3 regions of the Paenibacillus vulneris genome follow, and region 1 is predicted to be linked to each of the others. Evidence: riboswitches for the same ligand, from Rfam matches in the RefSeq annotation. Region 1 holds a riboswitch; each other region holds the start of a gene.
What was found. A riboswitch is a leader RNA that binds a small molecule or an ion and turns the genes downstream of it on or off. The one in region 1 is predicted to bind thiamine pyrophosphate.

Region 1 (3,277 bases):
TTTTTCTAACAAATACTCGGAAAACTTCATCTCTATTCCTCCTCCAACGGGTTCCAGCGTCACTTTATTTCGCCGTGTGTCCCCATTCGTATATGAACTTCAGCATAACCTTCGTAAATTGAACCAGCTGCTCTATAGATACTTGTTCATTGACCGCATGAGCGTTTTTTAAATCTCCCGGGCCATAAATTGCGGCCGGAATCCCTGCATCCCCAAACCATCCCCCATCCGTTACCGAAGGAGAGACATCCACCACAGCCGACTGGCCTAATATGGTTTCATGGGCTGAACCAAGCAGCTGGACTGCAGGATGATTCGGATCCACTTCCAAAGAAGGGAAGATTTCTCCCCGATCCTCTATCATGGAAGAGCCTCCCCATTCGTATTGCGGCGGATTCTCCCTAAGCCACGGATCCGCTTGCGCTACCCGGTTCAGATGCTCTTCAATGTCCCGGCATACACTCTCATAGGTTTCATTCGGATAAAAATGAACGGTGATCCACAGTCTGCACTCGTCGGCAATAAACGCCGCATGCCTGCCCCCTTCGATAACGGCCGGATTGATCGTATTAGTCCCTGGTGCAAACCCCGGATAGCTCTTCATAACCGCCCAATGTCTCTCCAGCTCCTGAAGCCCTTGCAAGAGCTTCATCATCTTCTCGATTGCGCTGGCCCCTAGGATTCCGCCTCCGGCATGAATCATATTTTTCCGGGTCGCATCATGAAACGTCTTCTTGCTTTTCACGGTGATCCAACCAGTAATAACTCCGCCTTGCCCTTGAATATGAAGATCGCTCGTATCGACAACGACTGCAAAATCGGCTTGATATCCGCGCTTGCAGCATTGGAGGGTACCTGCTTCTCCGACTTCTTCACCTATTACCGATTGGAACATCAAGTCTCCGGGCAGTTTAATGCCCGCTTCGTCCAGCAGCTGGATGGCAAAGAGCGCCCCCGCCAGCCCGCCTTTCATGTCCGAGGCCCCACGGCCAATGAGGACGCCGTCCTTGACAATCGGCTCGAACGGAGAGGTATCCCATGGCTCGTCCGCACTTACTTCTGCCACATCCACGTGGCCGTTAAGGATCAAGCTCTTGAATTGATCGGAGGCTTGTCCTAGTTTGATACCGACGACGTTCGGGTCTCCCGGATACACTTCCCATTGATCAACCGTAAACCCGTGAAGCTCCAGGAATTGTGTGATAAACTGCTGGGCTTCCTCTGTATTTCTGGCCGGAGGCGCCGGGGTCTTATATCGTATCAGCTGTGAGGCTAGCTGAACCAGCTCTTCCTGCCTCTGATCGACCTGCCTGATTAAAGCTTCCAATACCTGACTCAATCCTTCTCCTCCTGTTCATACGGATACCCGCAATATTCCATCGTTCAGCAGAATACGATTGCAGCAAAAAAACCACTTTGCAGGACAAAGTGGTTTACGCGCGCAGCACAGCACTACCGTGGCGTCCACTTCCCTTCGCTAGCATTACCTAGATCAGGTATAAGGGTTAAGGCTCCCGCCTTTCTCAGCTGCATCAGCACCCCTAGTGAAATTCTTATTCGTTTTCTTATTCATAGTATCATAGACTGGATAAGGTTCTCAATTCTTCGAGACGTTCAGGAATGCCAAAAGCAGTCCTCCGGTTTTTTATCCGGCAAAAATTGCTTAAATATCGTTGTCCTAAGCTGATGAGTGTCCGATCGCTCCAAATATTGGATGCGGCAGCACAGCTTGGGCTGAATCCATTGGGTTTGCTTGTCATACTCCAGATAGAGGTCCTTGGACAGCTCCATAAAACGCTCTTTATCTTCATAAGTAAGTCCGAATTCCACCACTCCGACAGGCTTGTTCTTAACGGTACGGAACTGCAGCCCGATCACCAGCGCGAAGGGCTTCGTCCGGAAACCAAGGATAACAGCGTCAATGGTTTTAAAATGCTTGATTTTAACCCAATCCCGGCTCAACGTGCCCGGCTTATAGATAGAATCCGTTCGTTTGGCCACGATGCCTTCCATGTCCCGTTCCCGAGTCAGCTCGAACAAAGCCTTCCCTCTCTCCTTTACATACAGGGTCGGCATAATGACGGAGTTAGGAACGAGGAGCTCATGCAGTCGTGCCTTTCGTTCCATTAGCGGCTCATTGCTATGCTCGCGCTCCGTGAACAGCAAGTCAAAAGCTACAAAAGTTACCGGATGTGTCGCAACCGCTTGCGCTATCCTCATGGAGCTGCTGAGTCGTCCACGGTAGCTGAAATCGTCAAACACGGGTCTCCCGTCTCGCATAACGATCCCTTCACAATCCAAAATCGCAGTATGAGCCTGAATAGCCGATACAGCCTGTTCGAGCTCGGGAAACTTCTTCGTCACCTTATTCCCATGACGTGTGTAAGCCTCAATCCGGCTTCCTTGCTTATGGATCACAATACGCCAGCCGTCCCATTTGGGCTCAAATAAGTATTGAGGATCGTCAAACGGCTCATGTTGAATACTGACGTTCATTGGCTGAAACGGTGTAAAAACCTGCAACAGGGATCACCTCATATCCTCATTTTTACCAAAAAGGGACGGATTGTAACCTGTTAACTACCGTTATGTCTGTCTTTTAGGAATTCGGATTTGGCAGGACCGACTATTTCTGATTGCTGAATTCATTTTCCTCCTGTCAATCGGGGCTTTTCCGCACAAGATATATTTGCGCCGCTGCCCCAGCTCCTTAGGAAGTAATAAAAAAAACCGCCTTATAGGGTCAACAGCCCTAATATGCGGTTTAGAACCAAATCATAGAGGAAGCATATTGCATTCATGGATTATGGCAACCCAGTATTACCATTAATGCCACAACTGTTTATGGAGGAAAGTCTGATAACCCCTCCTCCAATTTACCATTTTTGTCCATGTGTGTCGAGAGCGCGTGCTCGCGGTTTTATTTGCTGCCTAACGAGTTCAGGTCGATAAAGGGAGTCGCTCCTCCGGTCACACTCGGAAGACGGCCATCCCATTTCTCCAGTGCTTTCTCCTGCACTTCAATCTGCTTAAGCTGAACCAAATCCGGCGTGATCTCCTGCTTCTTCAGCTTCAACGATTCCGCCTCGGCTTGGGCCTGCGTAATTTTCTGCTTGGCTTCAATCTCAATACGCTTCAAATCGTTCTCCGCTTTCAATGCTTGCTGCTGCGCCACCTGCTTGGCTTCGATCGACTGGTTGAAGGCATCCGAGAATTTAAAGTTCACGATGTTAATATCGTTCACGATCAGATCATATTTGGCCAGCCGTTTCGTCAA
Region 2 (3,277 bases), on a different contig from region 1:
CAGTTTTCAAAGGACAATGTCTCGACAAAACTTCATTACTTTTGTAATTTTCATCTTGTCATTTCGTGTCGCTTTGTTTAGCAGCGACTTTCTTAATATATCACATTCACCCATCTTAATGCAAGCTTTTTTTGAAATTTATTTTTCTTATTAAGCTTGATTTGTTTCGGATGTGTTTGCCGTTTTTAGCGGCGAGAGTTAATGTATCATAGGCTTATATATAAAGTCAAGCGTTATTTTGAAAAAATATTCAGCGAATCATCTTCCAAGGCAGATGCTTTCTTTTCGATAGCTTACAGAAAAAAAGAAGCACGCCTGTCTAAACCAGACGTACTCCCTTCAGGTTTCGAATACGAGCTCAAGCTATTCGATCATTCCTTCGACCGGGCTGCTTGCAGAGGCATATCTCTTTTTAGGAATGCGCCCCGCCATAAATCCTTTACGTCCCGCAATGACAGCCAGCTTGAATGCTTCCGCCATGAGAACCGGATCCTGAGCGCCGGCGACGGCCGTGTTCAGAAGTACGCCATCGGCACCCAGCTCCATTGCCAATGTAGCATCTGCCGGACCGCCTATACCCGCGTCAACGATTACAGGAACTTTCGCTTCTTCGATAATAAAGCGAAGCTGATTCGGATTGGCAATGCCCTGTCCCGAACCGATAGGAGAAGCTCCAGGCATAACTGCGGCGGCTCCCGCTTCCTGCAGCTTGCGCGCCAGAATCGGATCGTCCGAGGTATACGGCAGCACGATGAAGCCAAGGTCCACCAGTATTTTTGTAGCTTCTAACGTTCCGATAGGGTCCGGCAGCAGAGTCTTCGGATCACCGATGACTTCCACCTTAATCATGTCGCACAGGCCCGATGCCTTGGCCAGCTTTGCAATACGAACGGCTTCTTCTACAGTATAAGCGCCCGCCGTGTTAGGGAGAAGCGTAAACTTTTTCAAATCCAGCGTCTCCAGGAAATTAGGAGCTTCCGGGTTATCGATAGGCAGACGGCGAATAGCGAAGGTAAGAACATCCGCTTCGGAAGCCTGAACGGCTTGGTTTTGAATATCCAGCGAAGTGAATTTGCCTGTCCCTAGCAGCAATCTGGATTTGAATTCATAGGGGCCGATTTTTAACACGTCATTCATTTGTACAAACCTCCATTAATATGAATGTGCAAGCAAGTATAACGGGCAAATCAATCCTTAACCCCCGCCTACAAAGTGAACAATTTCAAGAGAGTCGCCTTCCTTGAGAGCTGTATTGGCATACTCGCTGCGCTCGATAATGTCCCGATTCAGCTCGATGACCAGTATTTTTTGCTCAAGTTTGAAAACAGTAAGCAGCTCGGCAACATTCGTTACCTGATCTACTTCTCTCGCTTCCCCGTTAATGATCAGTCTCACACCATCACACCACGCTTTCCAGGTAAAATTGACAACAAAAAAAGCCAACCGCGCACAAGAGGTTGACTTGGTGTAAATATGCCGAAAACAGCATCTTACGTTCGTCCACTTCCCTACGCTGGTATCATCCAGAAGCATGCCGCACAAGACATGCCATAATCAGGTTCCAAGGGTCAAGAAAAAGCTTTCTTATCTCAGCCTCGCGATAAAAGGCTCCCCTAGTGGTTATTCAATTGAGTATAAGTATAGCAGAAACTGCTGTTTTTGTCGCTTGGTTTCCTTATTTCGTTGTGTACCGTAATTCCAGCTGGGATACTTCTTCGTCCAATGTATAGATAATTTCCTTGGCCAGCGATTTCTTCACCAGCTTGTTCAGGATAAGCGGAAGCTCGAACCGAATGTCGGACAGCTTCTCACACTGCTGAAGCTCGGCTAGGCTCCAGGCTTCTTCACGGCCGGACAATAGGGAGAGCAAGAGGCCGCAGCATCTCTCCATCTTGGACATGACGGAAAATTCGCAAGCAAGAAGCACTAGCTGGACGCGCTGCTTGAGCGTTTCATTGCTTAGCGTGAGCTCCTCATACAACTTGTATACTCCGGGATTAATCGTTTTTACCTGACGCCAGACGGTAATTTCGGGATGGCTTCCCGCTTCGATGATAACAATCCTCGCCCAATGATGGAGCGCTTCGAGAATGTTATTGTACGCATCCAGCAGATGGTCCTCCAAAATATATTCTTTACTCTCCATATATTTGCGCAAAAATCTGGAGAATTCTATTAACAGCTTGTGCTCTCTCATTTCCGACGGAAATTCCAGCATCCGATGCCGCAAACCTTCTAAATACGTATTCCGATCCAGAAGAATCTCTCCCTTTAAGATCCAGTAAATGAGGTTGCGGTGCTCTCCGTGCAGCATAAGCTGATGAATTGCAGACGGAGTAAACCAGCTTTCTTGTATACGGCAGTCGTCTTTTATATAATGATACTGTTGATCAGTTTGCAGGCCCTCTTTTACAATGACTAGCAACAGGAGATCGAATCCGTCCGTGATTGCAGAAAACATTGACGGATTATCGACCGCCAATATACTCATGACTGCATCATCTTCCCGGAGCCTGGCAATCCTTTGTTTCTTTAGGGCGTTCATCGCCGCAGCCTCCTACATAACATTCCATGATACTTCTTATTTCTACATTAGTAGGCGGTTTCCTGCATCATTTCAGTGACAAATTTCACATTTTATCTAAAGAAAGAAGTGACACCCGTGATATTAAAATCCAGTAAAGTTAATGAATTCCGGTTATGGGGACTGCTGCTGACCATGGGAGGCATGCTGCTGATGATCGTGGGGTTAGCAGGCATTGTTTTTAACTGGGGCGTAGCAGGCAAGATTATCGCCGGTATATGTATGGTCATCGGAGCTATCTCTATGCTGGCCAGCATGGGAGTGTATTTCTGGGCCGGTATGATGTCTACCAGCACCACCGTTGTCGAATGCCCCGAATGCGGCAAGGCTACCAAAATTCTCGGTAAAACGGACCGCTGCATGTTCTGCAAAACGATCCTTTCTCTGGATCCCCAGCACGACCCGAATGCCAAAGCCAATCTTTAACGGCCGAAACAAAGAAAACTGGCTCCCTTCCTTACCTGCATGAGGTGAGAAAGGAAGCCAGTTTTTTTGTCCGGTTATGGCTTTTTGTTAAGCTCTGTCTTTATAAGCTCCCATATAGCCGGGTTCTCGTAGCCTCTGCGCCATGTGGCCACTCCGGCAAGCTGGTATTTATTAACGATATCCATCCGCGCTTTCATGGATACCTCATCCTCCAGCCATATACGGTTCAGCTTGTCGCCTTCCTTGTACTCGACATAGTTTTGACCG
Region 3 (3,277 bases), on a different contig from region 1:
GCTCGGATTCACTCGGTGCAGCCAGGTTTCATCGTAAGCCAATAAGTTGTCCACTATCCTTCACTTCCTTCTGCAAATAATGCGACGGCGTCGTGTCCGCTTCGAGCCTTCCCCGCTCCACGACCCAGACCCGGGTTGCGAACCACCGGACGATCTCCAGATCATGCGTGACCATAATAATGGTTGTTCCCTGGCGTCTCCAGGCCTCAAGCTTCTCCAGAATCGCGAAGGTGTTCGCCGCATCCTGTCCGAACGTAGGCTCATCCAGCAAAATAACCCGCTGTGCCTGATACATTGCCGTTGCCACGCTGAGACGGCGTTTTTGTCCGAGCGATAATTGATAAGGGTGCTGGTTCTGCTGGGCCTCCAGACCGAACTCGGCCAGAAGCTCCAGCGCAAGCCTTTCGGCATCCAGCCTCCGCCCGAGGCGGAACCCGAACGCCGCCTCGTCCAGCACGGAATGGGTTACAAATTGCATTTCCGGATTTTGAAAGACGTAAGCTGCGGTATCCGCCACATCCTTGAAGCCTTTAACGCCGCGTCCAGCCAGCTCGTAAGCGCCCGAGGTCTTAATGAGCTGCATCAGGGCTTGAAGCAGCGTGCTCTTGCCCGCTCCGTTCTCGCCCACTACAGCAATCCATTCGCCGGAGCTTGCCGCCGCTTTCTCAACACGCAGCTTCGCTTCCCTGCCGCGGTAGGCGCTAAAATCGCTCAGCTTAAGCAATCCCGATGCCGGCACAGGATTCTCCTCTGCAGCATTCCGCAGCGACCTGTAAGCCGGTCCGGAGACGTAATCATCCCATACCTCCGGGTACCAGATACCGTACTCCTTAAGCTTTTCTTTATGCTGCCCGAATACGTCGGCAGGCGGGCCGTCCGCCAAGATATCCCCTTGCGGGGAGAACAGCACGACCCGGTCGACAAATCCGATGATTTCATCGATTTTATGCTCTACGATAACGACCGTTTTGTCCCTTCCTATGGCCTTGATGGTATCCCACACCTGCCGCGTGCCCTCCGGGTCCAGCAGCGCCGTCGGTTCGTCGAAGAACAGAACCTCCGGCTCCAGGGCCAGCACGGAGGCTATCGCCAGACGCTGCTTCATCCCCTGGGACATCGCTTGAATGGGCATGTGAAGCTCGGGAAGCTCAAGTCCTACCTGACGCAGCCCGTCGCTGATTCTGCCGCTCATCTCCTCCCGCGGAACCCCCAGATTCTCCAGTACGAACGCCATTTCTTCATCTACGTACGGCATGCAGAATTGGGTATCCGGGTCTTGAAATACATAGCCCCATGAGGCAGGAATGGCAATCTCGTCGAATTTGACAGGGACCTCGATCACATTGGGAACGAGCCCGGTCAATACTTGAAGCAGCGTAGATTTGCCGCATCCGCTCGGTCCGAGGAGCAGCACCTTCTGCCCTGTCTGAACCGAGAACGAAATATCGTTGAACAGAAGCGTCGGACTACCGGCGAATTTGAGACGTAGTCCATGTACAGATGCACATTCCTGCTGCATCATCCTTTACGCTCCAAGGCCTGGTAATCTGCGCTGCTCGCCGGACGGACAAGCTGTGTCACCCCGGTAACCTCCAGAGCTTTCACCAGCCAGTACGCGCACATCCCCGTGAAGAAGATCGAGCCGACGATGCGGAAAGCAAAATACAGCGTCAAATTCCAGGTTTGCAGATCGATCAAATAGCCTTTAAACGCGTCGAAAACAAGCGAAGCGACAGCCGAACCGATCCCTGCCAGGGAAACCGTCGTTATCGAGAAGCTGCGGTACCGGAATAAGGCGAATACCAGCTCAGCCAGCAAACCTTGAGCAATCCCGTAGGTCAAGGATTCAATCCCGTATTGCGATCCCGTAAGAAGCTCCCCGGAAGCCGCGGCCACCTCCGCCAGCAGCGCTACACCCGGTTTGCGGATAATCAGTGCCGCTACCGTAGCCGCCATAAACCATACCCCGTAGACAAGCTGATCCAGCTGCAAGCCCGCCAGCTTTACGACGTTGGACACATCTCCCCATAACCGATAAATGATGCCGAACACAACTGCGATGACGATGGTGACCAGGATGTCGGTTAGCTTTAACCCTTTGGACATTTCCATCCACTCCTTTTTCTAAATATGATGATGCTCGGGGCCTCAGCCCAGACCTTGTTCTGACAGGACAACGCGAAAAGGCCACCTCCATCAACAACATGGAAGTGGCCTGCATGTACGTAGATAACACGCTTCTAACGTTCTCCACTTCCCTACGCTGGTACAATCCAGATCAGGTTCAGAGGGTCTAGGATCTATCGATCCAGTCTCAGCCTTTCGGCTCCCCTAGTGACAAATATCATATTAGCACGATTGGGATAAAAGTCAACGGCTAAATGTGCATTATCCGGTTCGCAGAAATAGACGGCTCTCCTCACTTGCCGATACCGGAGCCGGTTGGGCACCGAAACATCGCCGTTTTGCGTATGGGCAGATGTCCCTTTCCTTCCTGTAGGGCCATGCTTTTTTTCTTGCGTTGGACCCTGTTCTGTGTCAAGATATTCGGTAGACCCACACTATGAAGAAATAGGTGAATGAACAGTTATGATGAAACCTTTTTTCCGCTTGCTGACGGAGCTATCCTCCCGCAAGTCGATCTCCCGGTTAACCGGATCCTTTGCGAAATCCCGAGCAAGTCGCGGATTGATCCCGCGCTTTGCCAAAATATACGGCATTCCGGTTCAAGACGCCGAGAAGCATCTGTCGGAGTATGCTTCTCTGAATGATTTTTTTACGAGACGTTTGAAATCCGGGCTGCGTCCGGTCGATACTGCCGAGCATACCCTCGTCAGTCCGGTTGATGCAGCGATTACCGGCATGGGACCGATAGAAGAAGGTTTGATCGTTAACGTCAAGGGACAAGATTATACCGTTGAGGAGCTGCTTAACTTTTCGCCCCGTACGGTGAATTATAAGAACGGATTTTATTTCGTGCTATATTTGAGCCCGACCGATTATCACCGGATTCATACCCCGATTGACGGAAACATTATCGAGAAAGAGCACGTCCCGGGCAAAGTATATCCGGTGAACGAGTTCGGTTTGCGCCAAATGCGCAGAGTATTGAGCCGTAACGAAAGATTGATCACCTATATGCAGCATGAGGGCGGCGAAGTGGCCGTAGTAAAGGTCGGAGCGATGAACGTGAGCAGCATCCAGTACGTGAAGCCGCTGCCCAACACCTTGCAGCGCGGGGATGAGCTCGCTTACTTCGAGTTCGGCTCCACCGTCG

Region 2: it holds a riboswitch for thiamine pyrophosphate, as region 1 does, so the genes downstream of both, thiS (sulfur carrier protein ThiS) here and ABEA66_RS13765 (acetylornithine deacetylase) in region 1, are expected to answer to the same signal.
Region 3: it holds a riboswitch for thiamine pyrophosphate, as region 1 does, so the genes downstream of both, ABEA66_RS18690 (ECF transporter S component) here and ABEA66_RS13765 (acetylornithine deacetylase) in region 1, are expected to answer to the same signal.

The regions. Positions count from the first base shown of each region.
Region 1 is NZ_BAABJG010000015.1:22,492-25,768, reverse strand. Features, by position in the region: gene tenA (thiaminase II) at 1-30, opposite strand, end outside; gene ABEA66_RS13765 (acetylornithine deacetylase) at 65-1,339, opposite strand; TPP riboswitch at 1,453-1,553, opposite strand; gene ABEA66_RS13760 (ATP-dependent DNA ligase) at 1,615-2,523, opposite strand; gene ABEA66_RS13755 (prohibitin family protein) at 2,921-3,277, opposite strand, start outside.
Region 2 is NZ_BAABJG010000007.1:24,996-28,272, reverse strand. Features, by position in the region: gene ABEA66_RS09680 (thiazole synthase) at 364-1,137, opposite strand; gene thiS (sulfur carrier protein ThiS) at 1,195-1,395, opposite strand; TPP riboswitch at 1,489-1,625, opposite strand; gene ABEA66_RS09670 (nucleotidyltransferase-like protein) at 1,676-2,545, opposite strand; gene ABEA66_RS09665 (DUF2614 family zinc ribbon-containing protein) at 2,663-3,010, shown strand; gene ABEA66_RS09660 (glycosyl hydrolase family 18 protein) at 3,085-3,277, opposite strand, start outside.
Region 3 is NZ_BAABJG010000021.1:62,437-65,713, forward strand. Features, by position in the region: gene ABEA66_RS18680 (energy-coupling factor transporter transmembrane component T family protein) at 1-54, opposite strand, end outside; gene ABEA66_RS18685 (ABC transporter ATP-binding protein) at 29-1,522, opposite strand; gene ABEA66_RS18690 (ECF transporter S component) at 1,519-2,106, opposite strand; TPP riboswitch at 2,239-2,343, opposite strand; gene asd (archaetidylserine decarboxylase) at 2,590-3,277, shown strand, end outside.